2 regions of the Halanaerobium sp. DL-01 genome follow, and region 1 is predicted to be linked to the other one. Evidence: riboswitches for the same ligand, from Rfam matches in the RefSeq annotation. Region 1 holds a riboswitch; the other holds the start of a gene.
What was found. A riboswitch is a leader RNA that binds a small molecule or an ion and turns the genes downstream of it on or off. The one in region 1 is predicted to bind S-adenosylmethionine.
Positions count from the first base shown of each region.

Region 2: linked by a shared signal. The riboswitch ahead of DER71_RS05835 (O-acetylhomoserine aminocarboxypropyltransferase/cysteine synthase family protein) and the one ahead of DER71_RS10940 (methionine ABC transporter ATP-binding protein) in region 1 are both predicted to bind S-adenosylmethionine.

Region 1 is NZ_QPJN01000044.1:1,960-5,382, reverse strand. Features, by position in the region: gene DER71_RS10950 (MetQ/NlpA family ABC transporter substrate-binding protein) at 1-515, opposite strand, end outside; gene DER71_RS10945 (methionine ABC transporter permease) at 609-1,280, opposite strand; gene DER71_RS10940 (methionine ABC transporter ATP-binding protein) at 1,273-2,295, opposite strand; SAM riboswitch class I at 2,383-2,493, opposite strand; gene DER71_RS10935 (PHP domain-containing protein) at 2,716-3,423, opposite strand, start outside.
Region 2 is NZ_QPJN01000012.1:38,687-42,109, reverse strand. Features, by position in the region: gene DER71_RS05840 (omptin family outer membrane protease) at 1-456, opposite strand, end outside; gene DER71_RS05835 (O-acetylhomoserine aminocarboxypropyltransferase/cysteine synthase family protein) at 581-1,858, opposite strand; SAM riboswitch class I at 1,935-2,039, opposite strand; gene DER71_RS05830 (PTS galactitol transporter subunit IIC) at 2,229-3,423, opposite strand, start outside.

The DNA of each region.
Region 1 (3,423 bases):
GGGTTTTCTATTATATCAAATGGAGTTGCATTAAGATCTTCAGGATTTTCAAGTTTTATTAATCCATTTTCCTGCAGCAGAAGCAGTGCTCTACCTTCATTTGATGGGTCATTAGAAACTGCTATTGCTGCACCTTCCGGCAGTTCTTCTACATCAGTGTATTTATCAGAATACAATCCCATCGGCTCTACATGAATCGGATCTAATGCAGAAAGTTCTAAACCTCTGTCTTTACTAAAATTATTAAGGTACGGTACATGCTGAAAAAAGTTTGCATCAATACTGCCGTCAGAAAGAGCAATATTTGGTGTTACATAATCTGTAAACTCAACGATTTCCAGCTTAATACCGGCTTCTGCAAGATCATCTTTAACCTGGTTTAATATTTCAGCATGTGGAACAGGAGTTGCACCAACCTTCAGAACAGAATCGGCTGCAAATACTCCCACAGTTCCTGCCAGTAAAATAGACAATACTCCAATTAATACAATTAATACAATTAATTTTTTTTTCACTATTATCCTCTCCTTTTCAAATTTGTTACGTCAAATCTAATTTTTCTAAAAAAGTCTCTATATAAACATAACCAGCATCTATATTCAATAATTTTATCTATGATCAAAAGCACCGGCAGCTTTATTGCCGAGCCACTGAATTATCTGCACCAGCAAAACCAGTATAACAATGGTCTCCAGCATAATACCCAGCTTAAACCGCTGATATCCATAACGGATAGCGATATCGCCGAGACCACCCCCTCCAACTGCTCCTGCCATTGCAGAATAACTAATTAAACTTACAGCAGTTAAAGTAATACCAAGCACTATAGCAGGCAGTGATTCTGGCAGCAGAACTTTATATACTATCTGCCAGGGAGTAGCTCCCATTGAGTGGGCAGACTCTATAACTCCTGGATCAACTTCCAGCAGAGCATTATCAGTTATCCTCGCCATAAATGGTATAGCAGCCAGAGAAAGCGGTACTACAGCGGCTGTTGTTCCGATGGAAGTTCCCACTATCATTCTGGTAAATGGAATTACTGCCACCATTAAAATAATAAATGGGATTGATCTGCCAATATTAATCATTCCATCCAAAACTGTATTTAGTGATTTATTGGGAAGAATATGCCCTTCTCTGGTAATTGTAGTTATTACACCAAGGGGAATACCACCCAAAACTGCCACAAAAAGTGAAAGCCCCACCATATATAATGTTTCCAAAAGTCCTGACCACATTAAATCATTATACCGGGCCAGTCCTGATAAAGCCTCAAACATTCTCTAACACCTCCACTCTTAATCCTTCATTTATCAAAAAATTTATTGATTTTTCTATACTTTCCGGATTACCTTCTAAATCCAGAATAAGGGTTCCAAAAGGTACTGTCTGAATCTCATCTATATTACCATAAAGTATATTGGCATCTATATTATACTGTTTTACCAGATAGGATATCAGCGGCCTGTGGGTTTTTTCTCCAATAAATGAAACTCTAATTAGCTGGCCCGGACGCTTTTCTTTAATTAATTTTATAACTTTTGGCGGCAGATCGAAGTCTACCACAGAACTTATAAACTTTTTAGTAAGAGCTTTTTGCGGTCTGGCAAATATATCGAGCACTTTTCCTTCTTCTATAACCTTTCCCTCTTCAATTACTGCAACTTTGTCACATATTTCTTTAATTACACCCATCTCATGTGTAATGAGAATTATCGTTAAATTCATTTCCTCTCTAATTTTACCTAAAAGATCCAGAATAGATTTGGTGCTTTCTGGATCCAGTGAAGATGTTGCCTCATCAGAAAGGAGAAGATCCGGTTCATTGGCAAGTGCCCTGGCTATACCAACCCTCTGTTTCTGCCCTCCAGAAAGCTGAGCCGGATAGTGATCAGCTCTATCTGTCAGTCCTACAAGCTCTATCAGCTCATCTGCTCTCTTTTCTCTCTGCTTTTTCCCTACTCCTGCTATTTCCAGAGGAAAAGTTACATTACTCCTAACAGTGCGCGAAGTCAGCAGATTAAAATGCTGAAAAATCATGCCTATTTTCTGCCTTGCCTGTCTTAAGTCTTTAGAACTGAGCTCTGTCAGGTCAACATCATTTATATTAATAGATCCTGCTGTTGGTTTTTCCAGCAGATTAAGCATTCGTATCAAAGTACTTTTCCCGGCACCACTTGGGCCAATAATACCAAATATCTCACCTGTGTTTATATCCAGATCAAGCCCGGATATTGCTTCTATATCTCCCTGTGTTGATTGATAACTTTTTCTTAAATTTTCTATTTTTATCACTGTCAGATCACCCTTCACAAAATAATAAACCGCTCCTATTTAGAGCGGCCTGCATTAAAAAAATCCTCTATGAGAGGATTAAATTACCCCTCATCTTTCATCTCCATTCAAGGAAATGCAGGAATTAGCACCTTACCTATATTTCAGGTAGGTTGCCGGGCATCACAGGGCCAGTCCCTCCGCCACTCTAGATGATTCATATTTATTTTTAATTTATTTAAATTTAAGTTATTTAAAAGTTTATCACTGCTTTCAGTCTTTGTCAAGTTTTTTATAAAAAATTTTCTATTTATCCTGTTTGGCTCACTGTTTGACTCAAAAATTCTGCTGCTTTTCTCAGCTGTATATTTAAGTAACTCATGTATATTTAAGTGACTCAATAGTATATTATTAGAATTCTCCTTATAATGATAATTAATCTTAATCTGTATTTGCTGCAATTTTTAATTTTTGGTAATCATCATAATCTATTCCCCATTCTCCAGGCATGATTCCAGGCGAATTATCTCCATGATAATCAGAACCCCCTGTTATTAAGAGATTCAGCTCTTCAGCAATTTTTTTATATCTTAAAGTATTAACTTCATCATGTTTACTCTGATAAACTTCTATTCCTTTAAGTCCGGCCTGCTTTAATTTTTCGATATCCTTTTTTTCTAAGGGATCTCCATGATTTATCAAAAATGGATGTGCAATTACAGGAATTCCACCTGACTTTAAAATAGTTTTTATAGCAGTTTCTGGTTTTACCTTCTCCTTCTCAACATATGCAGGACTTCCTCCCCCGATCAACTCATCAGTAAAAGCATCATCTATCTCCTCAATATAACTTTTTTTGACAAGTGCTCTTGCAATATGTGGTCTTCCTACACTAACTCCTGAAGCATATTCTTTTATGTCTTCATAATCCAGCTGATATCCCATTTCACTCAATTTGTTGATAATTTTTTTGGTTCTATCTATTCGAGACTGAATAATATCTTCAGACAGCTTTTGCAGTTCTTTGTTTTCTACATCTATAAAATAACCTAAAATGTGATATTCTGCTTCACCCCGATAGGTCGATATTTCTATCCCAGGTACAAATTCTATATCATTTTTTTGTGCCACTTCAGCAGCTTCAGCTGT
Region 2 (3,423 bases), on a different contig from region 1:
ATATTCCCAGTTATACCCTGCTGAGTTCCAAGGTGCTTTAATTTTTAAATTCCACTTAGTTATATCTTCAACTTCTGTAGAAGACTTGCCTATAATATCCTTCACATGTATTCCTGTTGCTGCTAACCAGTCAGAATCCTTAAAAGTCCCCGCATCATCATTGATATTTTTTGCAATATCAAATTCTATACCACCAATATTTAAAGATTGAATGTTTAAATTATTTCTGTAGCTTATGTTAATCATCTCTACATCTAATGGAAATTCAAGCAGACTTCTAAAAGTATATCCTGAAGAAATATCAGAATCGATAGCTCCAATCTCATATTCAGTATAACCATTCAGAGTTCCAATGCTTAGATCAAATTCGTGAGTGAGATCTTCTGCAGAAGCTGCAGTGGTAAAAGAAAATAAAAGCAGGAAAAGAATCATATAAATGATAATCTTATTTTTCATTAATTTTCACCTCAATAATAAATTTTACAAATTATGAAAAAATATATCTATTTATATAATTCACGTATTTTAAACTAATTCCTGCAGATATCACTTAATAATTTTCTAATTCAAAGAAAAATAATTAGTTCCGTGATTTTTCTATTGCTTGATCCAGATCAGCTTTAATATCTTTAATATCTTCAATTCCAATAGAAAGTCTAATTAAATTCGGAGAGATACCGGTCTTTTTTAGATCTTCTTCATTAAGCTGCTGATGAGTTGTACTTGCCGGATGAATGGCAAGTGATCTTGTATCTCCCAGATTGGCGACATGTAGAAATAGTTCTAAGTTATTGATAAACTTTTCAGCTGCCTTTTTACCACCTTTTACACCAAATGCAATCATACCACCATAACCATTACTTAAATATTTTTTTGCATTTTCATGTGTGCTGTGATTTTTAAGACCTGGATAGCTGACCCATTCAACTCTATCATCTGCCTGCAGAAATTCTGCTGTCTTAAGTGCATTTTGCGAATGTTTTTCCATCCTGAGGCTCAATGTTTCCAAACCGGCTGCGGTTAAAAAAGAATTAAATGGACTGGGTGCACTTCCCAAATCTCTCAGCAGCTGTACTCTTGCTTTAATGATATAGGCAGCCTCTCCAAACTCTTCCTGAAATTTTATTCCATGGTAGCTGGGATCTGGTTCTACCAACCCCGGAAATCTTCCGGTATTCCAGTCAAAATTACCGCTGTCAACTATTACACCACCGATAGAATTACCATTACCGGAAATATATTTTGTTGTAGAATGAAGAACAATATCTGCTCCATATTTAAAAGGCCTGCAGAGGTATGGTGAGGCAAGAGTATTGTCCACTATCAGCGGTAAACCATTCTGATGAGCAATTTCTGCTATTTCTTCTAAATCAGGTACAGTCAGAGATGGATTTCCGATAGTTTCTAAGTAAAAAGCTTTTGTATTATCTCTGACTGCTTTTTCAAAGCTTTTTGGATCTTCTGTATCAACAAAGTTTACATCTATACCCATCTTTTTAAAAGTATGTTTAAATAGATTATGGGTTCCACCATAGATTGCACTCCCACTTACAATATGGTCTCCCTGATTACAGATAGTTAAGAGAGCAACAACTTCTGCTGCCTGTCCTGAAGAAAGTGCTAAAGCACCGACCCCACCTTCTAAAGCTGCAATTCTTTCTTCTAGAACCGAATTGGTAGGATTCTGAATTCTTGTGTAAATATTTCCACTTTCTTTTAGAGCAAAAAGATCTGCTGCATGTTCTGTGTTTTCAAATAAGTAAGATGATGTCTGATAAATGGGGAGAGTAGCTGATTTTTTGTTATCTCCCGGGTTATAACCTGCATGTACCGCTAAAGTATCAAATTCTAAACTCATTTAATTTCCCTCCTGAATATTATTTTAAAAACAAAAATCCCAGCTCCTAAAAGTAGAAGTGGGATAAATTACGTACTCCTTATCTTCAGGAATAATCCATCTGGAATTAGCACCGGGCAGTATATAGACTGCTGGTTGCCGGGCTTCAAAGGGCCAGTCCCTCCACCACTCTTGATAAGTTTATTTGTTTTTTAATACTTTAACATAGTTTATTTATCTTGTCAAGAATTAATTTTGTGCAAAATATCACTTGTACCAGGTACAAAAAGGTCTTTTTGTACCTGGTACACACAGTTAGATGTCAGACACCTGTTAAATTCAGATATCTGACATCTGCTGTAATTGTATTATAATCTATAACATATATATTTTAGGCAGTAGCTCCCTTGTTTCTATATATATAATATCCAAATCCAACAACAGCTATTGCAATTATTCCAACACCAATTACACCCAGGTTCATGAATTTAACTATCAACCAGGTAAGAGGATTGCCACCATCACAGATACTGGAGATAATATTGGCTCCTTCTGGGAATTCAAAAGAAGTTGTTTTAGCTGCAGATGTAATCATTGGTGCCAGGTTGGTAGCTATCAGCAGCCCAACTCCGATGATAATAGCTCCGATTAAAGTAGATCTAAATATATTACCTTTTGTAATCGGGATAATCATGACCACCATAAATGGCAGTGTGGCCAGATCTCCAAATGGAAGCACACCATTACCAGGTATAATTACAGCTAAAAAGATTGTCAGTGGAACCAGGATAAGAGCTGTAGAAATAGCACTTGGATGCCCTATTGCAATTGCGGAGTCAAGTCCAATATAAAATTCTCTGTCCTGGAACTTTTCGCGCATATATTTTTTAGCTGATTCAGATAGAGGTGTCAGACCTTCCATAAGAATTTTTACCACTCTGGGGAAAAGAAGCATAACGGCGGCCATTGTAACACCAAGATTCAAAATTTGGGGAATGCTGTATTGGGCAAGCATTCCGACAATAATCCCTAATACAAGTCCCATAAAGATTGGTTCACCAAAAACACCAAATTTTTCCTGTATTGTTTCCGGATCAAGTTCAATATCATTTATTACAGGTATTTTATCTATCATGGCATTTAAAGGTATTGCAATTGGTACATATGCTGCAGAAAATCCATGTGGCAGAGATATATTAGGTATGTTGTAGAATTTCTGCACCATGGGAGCTGTCCAGTCAGCCAGAACAAGAACAATTGCTGCATTGAGGGCAGCAGTAATAAGTCCCCAGGTCAGACTGTTAGTAACAGCAGCTACCAGGGAACCGGTAAAAGCAAAGTGCCAGTAGTTCCAGATATCAACATTTAAGGTTTTAGTAAGCTTAAAGAAAATCATAACAACATTGACCAGAAGCACAATTGGTATAACAAAAGCGCCAACCTTTGTACCATAAGCTATTGCTGCAGAAGCGGGCCAGCCTACATCAATAATATTGAGAGAGATCCCAAAATTGTCGATCATAGCTTTTGCTGCAGGTCCAAGGTTGCTCACCAGTAAATTAAGTACAAGGTTAATACCAACAAAG